Regions from separate parts of the Erwinia tracheiphila genome, predicted to be linked through region 3. Evidence: predicted binding sites of a transcription regulator. Region 3 holds the regulator's gene; each other region holds the start of a gene.

Region 1 (4,288 bases), 1.8 Mb from region 3:
GCCAGCCAAATTATAATGCAACAAAACGCAGACTGGCACTGCGTATAGCAGGGACTGTTTCAGGTATTATTGTTGGTCTTCCGCTACTATGGCTGGTGCCCTCTGTTCAGGGACAATTAATTTTAATTGTACTCAGTGGCGTACTCTTCTTCGCTTTCCGTCAGTAACATTATGCCAGCGCCACCTTGTTTATTACTCTTCTGGTATTAGGCTGCTTCAATCTGCTGGAGCAGGGATTTGATATTACCCTGCCACGTATTGTCGACACATTGATTGGTTTCGGTATTGCCTGGCTGGCTGTTGCTTTCATCTGGCCAGACTGGCGCTTTCGCAATGTTTCATCAGTAATTAAGCGTGCCTGTCATGCTAATTGCCGTTATCTGGACGCTATCCTTAAACAATATCACCAGGGTAAAGATAACGGACTGGATTACCGTGTTGCCCGTCGGGATGCTCACAATGCCGATGCTGAACTTGCTTCCGTTGTTTCGAGCCTGTCAGCTGAAAAAAATACAAACGAAACACTTAAAGAACACGCCTTCAGGCTGTTATGTCTCAATCATTCCTTGTTAGGCTATATCTCGGCTCTTGGTGCTCATCGTGAAAAGATCACCAGCCAACCATTGCTGCAACTGATGGATACTGCTGTTAGCTATATTGATGACATCCTTTTGTCAAACCAGGATGATGGGACTGACGCACTGCAGCTGGCGAATCTGTCTCAGCGCATCGAAGCGATGCAAACCACCAAAAAAGCTAAAGATCCCCTTGTCCTGCAACAGATTGGTCTGATGATTTCGCTACTTTTGGAAATAGCACAATTAAAAAAACAGATTATGAGCAAACAGGTTCGCGGCTCTCTGCACAGTGTGTGAGGCGCAGAGTTTCGCAATACCAATCGCGAAGATCTGCTTTCACAGCCTGTGATAACGCCTGATAATGCTGTCCCAGAATTGCACCTTCCAGAGCAAATAAAACGTTAATTCCCACATTCTGATTATTTGCGTGTAATTTTAACCAACAGCGTCTTGACCCTTGTTCTTTAAGCATTTTTACCGTACTAACTCCTACGCTGCGCAGTTGTACTTCAAGACGCATGCTGAGATTGGGCAAATCTTTCAGCCGTCGATTATTCCAGCTCCATACCCGCTGTTGTATAGCGCCCTGTAAGCAAAGTTTCGATAACGCTAATAATTGTTGTGACTCTCGCCACAGAAACTCATCAACTTTGTAGTATTCAAGAGAGACAGGCATGCCTCTTTTGTAAATTATTAAAGACTTCATCCTTCTTTCAGTAATATAGGGCATCACTTGCTCGCAGGCTCTGAGATACAGTTCACCGTCAGAAATAAGAGCAAATACAATGTGATTTACAGAAAGACTGTAGCCGCCAAACTGGCTTCGACAGGTAATCTCGCCCATCTCAGCAAGTTTATCTTTTGTACTTGTGATTCTTTTTTTTGTTTCTTCCATGATAATTTTCCTCAACTCTTATTATCTGAAGTTACTCTCCGCAAAGAAAAAGTATGCAATAGGAGTTACAGGTTCAATTACTAATTGCTGTTGTAGTCTTTTGCATTACGATTTTGCGAGACGTTTAGAAAAAATAAGGTTGATCTTTGCCCGGCACAGATATACTGTATATTCATACAGCAATCATGGAGGCAATGTTACTATGCAAACAAATTTCATTAAATCTCATCCAGTTAACAACAGGTTCAGTTCAGCACATACCTGTAAATCCTCCAGAAATGTCAAAGTAACAGGTTTAGTAAGTGAGCTGGTTTACAGTCTGGAAAAGCTGGATATAGCACAACTTCTGCTGCTGCCTTTGCTGCAGCAATTAGGCACTGAGTCGCGATGGCAGCTTTGGCTTACGCCACAAAAAAAGTTGAGCCGCAGCTGGCTGGTAGAATCTGGTTTGCCACCAGAGAAAGTGATGCATGTAAAAGCCTCTGATACCATCAATACAGTAGAAACAATGATTAAGGCAATGCAGACAGGAAACTACAGTGTGGTTTTGGGGTGGTTGCCTGAAAAAATCTCCTCAAAGGATCGTTGCAGACTGGAGGCAGCAGCTTTATCAGGGCAAACGCTAGGCCTTATAATGCGACCTCATATGCAAAATTTTGCCCAGCATAGACCTCTCAATGGATTAAAAATTCAGTCTGGATTGTATCATTAAGTAAAAATAAGAATATTCTTGCCACCGTATACGAGCTTTACCAATATAAGATCATGATTACATTATAACTTGATGTGACAATGAGTTAGCTGTATTTTCCTTAAATTGTTTCAACACACAACCTGCCGGAAAATGTGTAGGAATATGTATAATACTCTGTTTTTTTACAGACTAATGTCACATCATACTTGTAACTTTGCTGGTACGTTGTAGACTTTACGTCGCCAGGGTGCTCTAAAATCTTCCTTTCCCGGACGATAAACAATTGAGCGCCTTAACCCGGCGAAGGATTAATCAAAGAGCTCATTAAAGCTCATTGCCTATTTGGATGATAACGAGGCGCAAAAATGAAAAAGACAGCTATCGCAGTTGCAGTGGCACTGGCTGGTTTCACTACCCTAGCGCAGGCCGCCCCTAAAGATAATACCTGGTATACTGGTGCAAAACTGGGTTGGTCTCAGTATCACGACACCGGTTACTACGGTAACGGTTATGTTAACAATGATGGCCCAACTCACCAAAATCAGCTCGGTGCAGGTGCATTCGGAGGTTACCAGGCTAACCAGTATCTCGGCTTCGAGCTGGGTTACGACTGGTTAGGTCGTATGCCTTACAAAGGTAATAACGTAAATGGCGCGTTCAAAGCACAAGGCGTTCAGCTGGCTGCCAAACTGAGCTACCCGATTGCTGACGATCTTGACGTTTACACCCGCTTAGGTGGCATGGTGTGGCGCGCAGATTCAACTCAGAATAATAACGGTACTCGCATTGGCGATCACGACACAGGTGTTTCCCCTCTGGCAGCCATAGGTGCTGAGTATGCCCTGACCAAAAACTGGGCAACCCGTCTGGATTACCAGTGGGTCAACAACATTGGCGATGCAAACACTGTTGGCACGCGTCCTGATAACGGAATGTTGAGCTTAGGTGTTTCTTATCGTTTTGGCCAGGATGATGTTGCTGCCCCGGTCCCAGCTCCGGCTCCGGCTCCGGCTCCAGTCGTGGAAACCAAACGCTTCACTCTGCGTTCTGACGTTCTGTTCGCTTTCAACAAGGCTACTCTGAAGCCAGAAGGTCAGCAAGCTCTGGATCAGCTATATTCCCAGTTAAGCTCTCTGGATCCTAAAGATGGTTCCGTTGTAGTTCTGGGCTATACTGATCGTATTGGCTCCGAACAGTATAACCAGAAGCTGTCTGAAAAACGTGCGCAGTCTGTTGTTGACTACCTCGTATCCAAAGGCATTCCTTCTAACAAGATCTCTGCACGTGGCATGGGTAAATCTAACCCTGTAACCGGAAATACCTGTGACAGCGTTAAAGGTCGTAATGCCCTTATCGATTGCCTTGGCCCAGATCGTCGTGTAGAAATTCAGGTTAAAGGTATTAAAGACGTAGTAACCCAGCCTCAGGGTTAATTGCTTTAATATAAACAGCCCACAGTTTGAAGTTATTCTTTGAATGTGGGCTAACCGATATCAGGTGAAAATATATGCGCCCTTTTGATTCTTTTGCATTGGTCAATAAAAATTTACAATCATCAATCTGATATAAAATATTCTCTTTTAAAATACTCAGGCTTTAGCTTGAATTCATCCTTCTGGCTGGCTGCCCTGTTCTGGTTTACCTAATATCGCCTTTAGATCCTCCTTTAAGGAATCCATACGGATTGCATACTTTTCTTTGTGTTCTGCATCTTCAATTAATTGAACTATCGTTTCCGAGAGAGTGCTACTTCGTCGCTGTGCGAGACCTGCCAATCGTTGCCATACAAGATATTCCAAATCGATCGATTTTTTACGGGTATGCTGGTGTTCCGCATTGAAATGCCGCTTGCGTCTGGCACGAATCGTTTGATTCATGCGATTTTGCAGCGCTGGATTGATATGGCGTGTAATCCATTCCGCTACTTGCACAGGTCGGTTTTCCATTGCCAATAATTCATCTACTGCTACCTGTGCAGCACTGAACTCCAAATAACGTGTGATCATTTCACCTTCCCGGTGTTTTTTAACCAGGTACTTCCATTTCCACCCGCTTTCCAGATTTTCCAGCTGCTGATATTTCATCGGAATCTCATGTTTTTGACTAACTGATTTAGAATAT
Region 2 (4,288 bases), 1.7 Mb from region 3:
ACCGGGATAAACACCAGCTCACCGCGTTCAAGCCGGGCCTGTGCTTCTTCTGCAAAGGTCACCGGCGGTATACTGAGTTCAGCAAAAATCGTTTCGCTGGTCACCCGCGTGGGATCGTCACTGACGCCATGCACCAGCACCGGAAAACCTGATGTCGACAGCAGCAGCGCCAGCAGCGGAGTCAGATTTCCCTGCTTGCGCGCACCATTGTAACTGGGGATAACAATCGGCATTGGCAAACCAACAGGCGGGGTGAGCTGCAACACCCGTTCCTGCATCGCCTGGTAAAATCCCGGCATCTCCTCTTCCCCTTCGCCTTTTATGCGCAGAGCAATCAGGATGCTGCCCATTTCAAGTTCGGGGACGGCACCGTCCAGCAGGCAATGATAAAGCTGGTATGCGGTGTTGATATCCAGATCGCGTGCGTGATTTTTTCCGCGCCCGACTTCTTTGATAATTTTTTTGTATTCCATCATCTTACTCAGTTAGAAAATGCGTGACGGGTTTAGCGTCGTCGTTTCGTCGCAACTTTTTTTACTGCTGCAGCCTCTGACGCGACAGGCAGCTCGCCTTCCGGCAGCAGTGGCTGCTCGATGGGAAACACTGGCAGCGCACCCAGCAGCCTTGCGCCATAACCTTTGCTCAGTAAACGCCGATCATAAATCACTATTTCACCATAACATTCGTTGCTACGAATCAGCCTGCCGACCTGCTGAATCAAATTGAAAGAGGCGCTCGGCAGGCTTTGCACCTCAAAAGGATAGCGCTTCAGGCTTTTCAGCCATTCACCTTCGGTCAAAATCACCGGACTGTCCACCGGCGGAAAAGCAATTTTATGGATATGCACCTGCGAGAGCAGCTCACCTTTTAAATCCAGGCCTTCCGCAAAAGACTGAAGCCCTACCAGAATACTGGTTTCGCCCTGCTCCACCCTTTTTCGGTGCAGCACGATCAGCGCAGAGCGCGGCTTATCTCCCTGCACCAGCATAGCCAACCGCAGTTCGGGCAGGTAAGCGATAAACTGCTGCATCGCCCGACCGCTGGCAAACAGCACCAGAATACCTTTATGCGCCGCCATTCGCATTTGCGCACGAAAAAAATGTGCCATTTCAGCAAGATGAGAAGATTCACTTGCCAGTATTGGTTCATAACGCATCTGCGGAATAATCAGTTTGCCCTGTTTGATATGATTAAAAGGGGAATCCAGCGCCACAAAGCGATCCCCTGCTTTTTCACTCAGCCCGGACATTTCCTGCAGATGCTGGAAGCTGCTCAGGGAACGCAGCGTGGCCGAGGTCAGTACCACATGGGGGATTTTACGCCACAGCAGTTTTTCCAGCTGTTCGCTGACGCGGATCCCCGCGCAGTGTAAAGTCAGATGTTCCATTCCCTCCCGCATATCCCGTTTGACCCATTTGGAAACGGGTGCCCCAGAGGCCTGCTCCAGCGCCGCCAGTCGCCACAGCTTACTGCTGGCCTCAAACCAGCCTAAAGCACGGTTCATCTGTTGTAACAGCGTACGGTGCAGTCGGACCACGTCGAACTGACCGGACTTATCGCTCAGATCGTTAACCAGCGCTTCCGCCAAGCCGCGCAGCGCGTCAAAGTATTTGAACAAGGTGCCGCACAGCGGCTGTACCGCCTCCGGCAGTCGCCCCATTTCAAAGCGATGTTCCCCTTCCTGGTGCCCCGGCGGCAGAAGCTGTATAAGGATCTGCGACAGCTGCTGCATCTGTTCATGTACATCATCACAGTGCGCCTTTAGTCGCTCAGGCTGACTCAAGCCTGGGGGCCTTTTGGGCCGGAACTGCGCCATACACTGCTCCACCAGTTTAGCGAACAGATCCAGCTGGACGCCGATCCAGCCCGGGGTGATCTCCCCGCTGACCTCAAGGGCATCCCGCGCCACATCAGGCAGGTGATGCCCTTCATCCACCACCAGCAACAAATTTTTAGCCGGGGGCAGCACCGAGTCCGTTTCCAGCGCAGCCATCACCAGCGCATGATTAGCTACCACCACATCAGCCTGTTCAATTTCACGCCGCGCCACAAAGAACGGGCATTCACGAAACCAGTGACAGTTGCTGCCAAGACAGTTGGCTTTGTCGGTGCTGAGGCGCTGCCAGAGCGAATCTTCTATCGTCTCTTCGCAGTGATCGCGCAGACCATCCCACTGGTAACGATTGAGATCCTCTTCCAGACGCGTGCACCGCGCCCGTTCATCCTTGCTGGCCGTCATCGTGTCATCAAGAAACAGCAGGAAAACACCCTGTTTTTCTTCGTCCTTTGCCAGTGCGGAAAGGTTGCGTGGGCAAATATAGCGCCCACGACCAAAGGCAGCGGTAAAGCGTAAGTCAGGAATAATCTTCTGCAGCAGCGGCAGATCCTTGCGGTAAATCTGATCCTGCAATGCCACATTGGCGGTACTGACCACCAGCGGCTTTTCTTCAGCACGACAGACCGCAATGCCGGGAATCAGATAGGAGAGCGTTTTACCCACGCCAGTGGGTGCCTCAATCGCCAGATGGCGCCCCGCGTCCCCTGCCAGGGTTTTTGTCACTTCAGCAATCATCTGCCGCTGCGGTGAACGGGAAATAAAATCCGGGATCTGCTGCTGAAGAGCTTTGTACCAGCCAGCAATTTGCGCTTTCAACGCAGTATTCAGCGCCATACAAACCACTTTTCACTAAAATGGTTTGTATTTTTACACAGTATCTGGTCGACGTCAGCCTGTTACGTGTAATCTTTCGGGCTGATTCGCAATTTAGCCATAACGCAAAATACACAACTCAGCGTTTAACCATTGCGCTTAACAGAAATAACCAGAGCCTGCGGGGCTAATGCAGCTAACCACCGTTTTACTGGTTGCAAAATGGGGACAGTGTCACTTATATCGTTCCGAAAAGAATTGGCCAACAGCGTCATTACACCCAATCAGGCACACACCCAGCCACAGCGGTCAACCGGAGAGACAGCAGGCAATACAGACAGATATCACTGTGGTTAAATAAGCCATCAGAATTGGAAAAGCCGGCGCATGGGCCATTCTGCCGGGGCTGGTTTCATCCTGCCGCAGCGAACAGCATCGGAAGCAGCAGACCGCGCTCACAGAAATCACTGCGTTCAGGTCAGCAGTTGAAAGGGGCGCTGCCCGCTACAGTAATCAGAAGGAATATCCCATGCCGATAGTAAATCCGCTCATTGTGTAGTTCTTGCCCTGAATTTTTCCCCGGGTACCTTCGTAACCGAGATCGACAACCAGATAATCAACCGGGTTAATTTGCAGCCCTCCACCCCAGGCGAAATTGGTGGTGTGCTTCATCATGTAGAGATTATCGTCTCCGGCATAGGGACGCCTGAGCGAATCATCTCGTAAAGGCGAATAGCTTACCTGAGCATTATTCACCCCGACCAGACCATAGAGACTAACGTGACGATTGATACGGTAAGCCGGACCAACCAACATGCTGGTGGTTTTCACCCGGACACTGTTTTTAACCACAACACCATTGCTGCTGGTGGCATCGTAAGGATCGCTGCCTGAAACAAAACTAAAAGAGCTAATCAGACCGTATCTTTCATCGAATTCATAGCGGTATTTCAGGTTAATACCCGCAAAATGGTTAAATCCACTCACTTCCTGATAAGCATAACCCGCGGAAAGGGAATGGGTTTCCGCCTGTGCGAATCCCGAGAGCAAAGCGGCAACCAGCGCCGCCACTGAAAGCGTCTTCAACATATGCAATATCCTTATTCGTTCATCCATTCCTTCGGACTGCATTCAGCCCGAAATCTACCCGCCAGCACGTTAAACGCCGCGCGGGAACTTTAGGGAAGATACCTGCTTAACACAATGGCTTCCGGGCACTTTTCAGACAACAGCCCGCAACAGTAAACACCTCAAGCACACCGGGCCAGCTCCTCTTCTCACACCATGTCAATCGGGTCTTGTCACACATCACAGGGCAGAAACACGCTGTTACATTACCGTTGTTACATCAAGTTTACCTTCCGTCGAACGCACAAAATCGGAAATGGTGCCGCTAATCTGCCATCTCTCACGCAGATAAAGCTGCTCTGCCACATCACCGCGACGCGTGTCCAGTACCAGCAACGTTCTGCCCGCTTCTTTCGCCAGGGTTTCAGCCTGCGCTGGCAGCGCACTGACAATGCCCTGCAGCCGGGCGTCAGTATGGGCCAGCAATTTTGCAATTTCAGCACGGTGCTGCCCGTTTGACATCATACCCAGAACCACTATCACCGTGCCTACCACAGCGCCATCCTGACG
Region 3 (4,288 bases):
CGTACGTGAGCGGCCACCTTCCACAAAGTATTCAATGGAATAACCACGGGTAAACAGCTCACCCAGATATTCACGGAAGACAGTGGAATAAAGCTTGTTGCCTTTGAAGGTCCTGCGGATAAAGAATGCGCCGAGGCGGCGGAAAATCTGCCCGGCAGGCCAAAAGTTCAGGTTAATGCCAGCGGCAATGTGTGGCGGCACCAGGCCTTGATGATAGAGCACGTAGGAAAGCAGCAGGTAATCCATATGACTGCGATGACAAGGCACGTAGACAATCTCATGACCGTCCTGCGCCAGCTGACGCACGCGCTCACCGCCGTTCACGTTAATTCCCTGATAGAGCTTGCTCCACAACCAACCCATCACGCGATCGGTCAGGCGGATGGCTTCATAAGAGAAGTCAGCCGCAATCTCTTCCATCAGTTCCACTGCATTCTGCTGGGCTTTGTCAAGAGAGATTTTTTTACCGCGTGCTTCATCTTCAATCGCTTTTACGATCGCTTTTGATTGCAGTAGCTTATTGAACAAATCCTGGCGGACAGGCAAACGAGGGCCAATGGCGGCCAGACGCTGGCGGGCAAAATGGATTCGTGCCACTCTTGCCAGCTTTTGCGCGATAGTCTTATCCGTGCCGTGTTCGGTTGCCATACGGCGCATGGAAACCATCGGCGAAAAACGCACGAAGCTGTCACGCCCCAGCCACAGTACGGCACAGAATTTCTGAATACCGTTAAGCATACGCAGATGGGGTTGCTCTTCACCCTGAATCTCACGGCCCGGTGCCCGGCCAAACATGACCGAAACCGGGACCATCTGCACATCAAGATGAGGATTGCTGCGATGCAAATCCAGATAATCGTGAAACAGCCTCACCGATTCCAGGTTAGGGACAAAATATGGAAACAGGCGGGGGCCATCATGAATAAACACATGCCGGGGTAACACAGTTCCGTCTATTTCCAAGGGTTCCAGCGGGTCGGGAAGTTCCTGCTTGCGGCACTGCTCGCGTAGCGCCAGAAGATCGGCCTTTGAATCGTATGGCAGCACATACATAATAGGGCGTGAGGTATCCAGTCCCAGTTCAGTAATGGGATCTTTAGGAATGGCCTTACTTCTTACCAAAACTTTTACCGGTAAATTCAGTGTATTATAATAAAAACTACGCCAGCCTGACATAGACAATATGAAACCTCTTGTTAGCAAAACGCTGCAAGCATATCAGAAAGCGCCATTGAGATCTGTGGTGACGCGAAATGTGCTCGCCCTGTTTGCTGACGTTATTACGATATAAAGGTTTTTTCAAACATGACAAACAGTGTTAGCGGACTGACTCGCATTATTAAAGCGGTTGGGTACTCGTGGAAAGGTATCCGTGCTGCCTGGCAGAATGAAGCGGCTTTCCGTCAGGAAGCCGTGGTGGCGATCGTAGCTATTATCATTGCCTGCTGGCTGGACATTGATGCAATAAGCCGGGTGTTAATGATTGGCTCTGTTGGGCTGATTATGATTGTCGAGATGATCAACAGCGCCATTGAGGCCGTAGTCGATCGTACCGGTAGTAACTACCATCTGCTGTCCGGCAGAGCCAAAGATATGGGGTCGGCGGCTGTTTTACTGGCTATCTTGCTGGCCATCTTTGTCTGGGGTACGTTGCTGTTCGCGCATGTTCTCTAGCGCTCGCATAACTTTATCGATGGCTGTCTTTTGCCTAACTTTAGTTTTCAATGTGCAAATACCTGTATATACTCACAGTTGACTGTATAAACAACCAGGGGGCGGGATGAAAGCATTAACAGCAAGGCAGCAGCAGATTTATGACCTGATACGTGAACACATTAATCAGACTGGGATGCCGCCAACGCGTGCAGAAATCGCAACCCAGCTTGGTTTCCGTTCCCCTAATGCGGCTGAAGAGCATCTTAAAGCGCTGGCGCGCAAAGGCGTCATTGAAATTGTCTCTGGTGCCTCGCGGGGTATCCGTCTGATGATGGAAGAAAATGAAGGCTTGCCTCTGATTGGTCGCGTTGCGGCAGGTGAGCCTTTGCTGGCGGAACAACACATCGAAGGGCACTATCAGGTTGATCCTGACTTGTTCAAGCCTGGCGCAGATTTCCTGCTGCGCGTTAGTGGCATGTCGATGAAAGACATTGGCATTATGGACGGTGACCTGCTTGCCGTGCATAAAACGCAGGATGTGCATAATGGGCAGGTTGTGGTCGCGCGCATTGATGATGAGGTCACCGTGAAGCGTTTGAAGAAACAGGGGAATGTCGTACAGCTTCTGCCTGAAAACAGCGACTTTCAGCCGATCGTCGTCGATCTTAACAAACAAATCCTTTCTATCGAGGGACTGGCAGTCGGTGTGATTCGTAACGGTAACTGGCTGTAAGCATCTGTTCACAAAAAGACTTTTTGTTTTTGCTGGCCATCGCGCCCCATTGTGCTGAGGGCTGAATTGTAACTCCGTCAGCCAGTGGGTGATGATGCGATTCTTCAGTCATTCTGACAGGCATCTTTGGCGGCTGGCATTGCCAATGATCCTGTCCAATATCAGTGTGCCACTCCTTGGTCTGGTTGATACCGTTGTAACCGATCATCTTAATAATGCCAGCTATCTTGGCGGCGTGGCGGTGGGTTCTGGCAATCGATCCTGCCAGTCTGTGGGGTATATGTTATCTGCCGGACGGCATGTTTATTCGCGCCAGGCGTGCCAGAGAGATGCGTAACGGTATGCTGATTTCAGTCTGTAGCTATGGTTTAACACTCTTTACCGTGCCGATCCTGGACAATCACGGTTTGTGGCTGGAAGTTACTGTTTTTCTGATAATGCGTGGTGTCACCCTCGGGGCAATCTGGTGAAATCACTGGCGCAACAATAACTGGTTTGCCAGTTGACATATTCTGTTACTCAACCTTTTCGCCTCTTATGTCCTGATTTTGTTAATTTTTTTCTTATCCAATCAATAACGGTAGCAATTTCAATCCTGATTCGTGTGATTTGCAAAATTTATACTGTATTTAACTGTAATTTCAGTATTTCATAGCGCATAATTTTGCAATCGTAGATTTTCTGAAACGATATCACCAAGTCTGTTAACGTCTGGTTGAAGGAATAACGCAAATGAATAAAGATGAAGCCAGCGGCAACTGGAAACAGATTAAAGGTGAAGTGAAAGAGGGCAGGCTCACTGACGACTATATGACCGTAGTAGGAAGGTAAGCGCGATCAGTTGGTGGGTAAAATACAGGAACGTTACGGCTACGCTAAGGATCAGGCAGAGAAAGAACTCAGTGACTGGGAAAGCCATAACAATCACCACTTCTGAAAATAATCACCGTTGAGGTATGATTTTCAAAGTTGGTGGCACAGGGATGTGTCTGTACGCTGGTTGCTTTTCCTCCCTACATAACGGCCTTGAGTATCAATAATTCCTTAAAACACCCGTAGTCAACGCCCGCGTTTCCGGGGGGACAGTGCATGATCATGTTCACATGCATCCTGATGTTTACAGGCTTCCACTTCGACACACAGTTTGCACAAGCCATGTGCCTCAATAACGCTGTTAGTCAGAATAAACCCTGAAGGCAGAGCCAAAGCTTTTAATATTTTTTCCACTCCATCGGCGTGCTGCTCTGATACTGCTCCGCAGCGATCACAAATAAGCATGGCGGAAACATGGGAATGCTGCTCGAAATGATGACACACCACGTAGCTGTTTGTGGACTCAACACGATGTACAAAACCCTGTTCCAGTAAAAAGTCCAGCGCACGATAAACGGTAGGCGGTTTTGCCTGTGGCTCTCTGACGCGAAGTAAATCGAGCAGGCCATACGCGCTGATGGCGCCCTGGTGTTGACACATCAGACGAAGCACTTCCAGCCGCTGAGGTGTCAGCCTGACGCTGCGTTGTTGGCAGAGTGCTTCGGCCTGCAAAAGAATTTTTTCAGCGGTGTTTACTGTCATCATTTACTCCAGAGCCAGATCGGTTTGTTATGTTATCACGCTCAATGTAAAACGCCGAATTCTCAGCCAGAAGCCATTATGTCGCTGCAAAATTGCCCTGATTTGGGCATTTACCAATGAAAAACACAGTAATTTGCATTATTGGTGGTGTGTTAATGAAATTAATGGGTGGTGCCAGTTAATTCAGTATTATACGTTTTCTTTTTAATGCCGCTAATGTTATTTATCGCGCGATATCTTCCTGACAATGTTTTTAAAGCCGCGGGCCAGTTTCGGGGCAAAAAAAGTGCATCCTAGTCTTATTTTCTCAGGTCCGTAACAGAT

Evidence for each region. Region 3 encodes LexA, which represses DNA repair genes until DNA is damaged. Its sites were predicted from a motif close to TNCTGTATGTACATACAGNA; they were not measured.
Region 1: sulA (SOS-induced cell division inhibitor SulA) is a predicted target of LexA. The motif match lies at 1,636-1,655, and genes of this name have one in related genera.
Region 2: dinG (ATP-dependent DNA helicase DinG) is a predicted target of LexA. The motif match lies at 2,695-2,714, and genes of this name have one in related genera.

The regions. Positions count from the first base shown of each region.
Region 1 is NZ_CP089932.1:2,897,920-2,902,207, forward strand. It holds partial or broken gene yccS (YccS family putative transporter) at 1-875, shown strand, start outside; gene LU633_RS15335 (TfoX/Sxy family DNA transformation protein) at 835-1,473, opposite strand; gene sulA (SOS-induced cell division inhibitor SulA) at 1,676-2,185, shown strand; gene ompA (porin OmpA) at 2,533-3,600, shown strand; gene matP (macrodomain Ter protein MatP) at 3,775-4,251, opposite strand.
Region 2 is NZ_CP089932.1:3,053,525-3,057,812, forward strand. It holds gene ybiB (DNA-binding protein YbiB) at 1-473, opposite strand, end outside; gene dinG (ATP-dependent DNA helicase DinG) at 506-2,671, opposite strand; gene LU633_RS16070 (Ail/Lom family outer membrane beta-barrel protein) at 3,164-3,739, opposite strand; gene LU633_RS16075 (GNAT family N-acetyltransferase) at 3,980-4,288, opposite strand, start outside.
Region 3 is NZ_CP089932.1:4,737,180-4,741,467, reverse strand. It holds gene plsB (glycerol-3-phosphate 1-O-acyltransferase PlsB) at 1-1,176, opposite strand, end outside; gene LU633_RS24550 (diacylglycerol kinase) at 1,306-1,674, shown strand; gene lexA (transcriptional repressor LexA) at 1,781-2,389, shown strand; partial or broken gene LU633_RS26390 (MATE family efflux transporter DinF) at 2,484-2,639, shown strand; gene LU633_RS26385 (hypothetical protein) at 2,758-2,898, opposite strand; partial or broken gene LU633_RS24530 (CsbD family protein) at 3,122-3,326, shown strand; gene zur (zinc uptake transcriptional repressor Zur) at 3,449-3,964, opposite strand.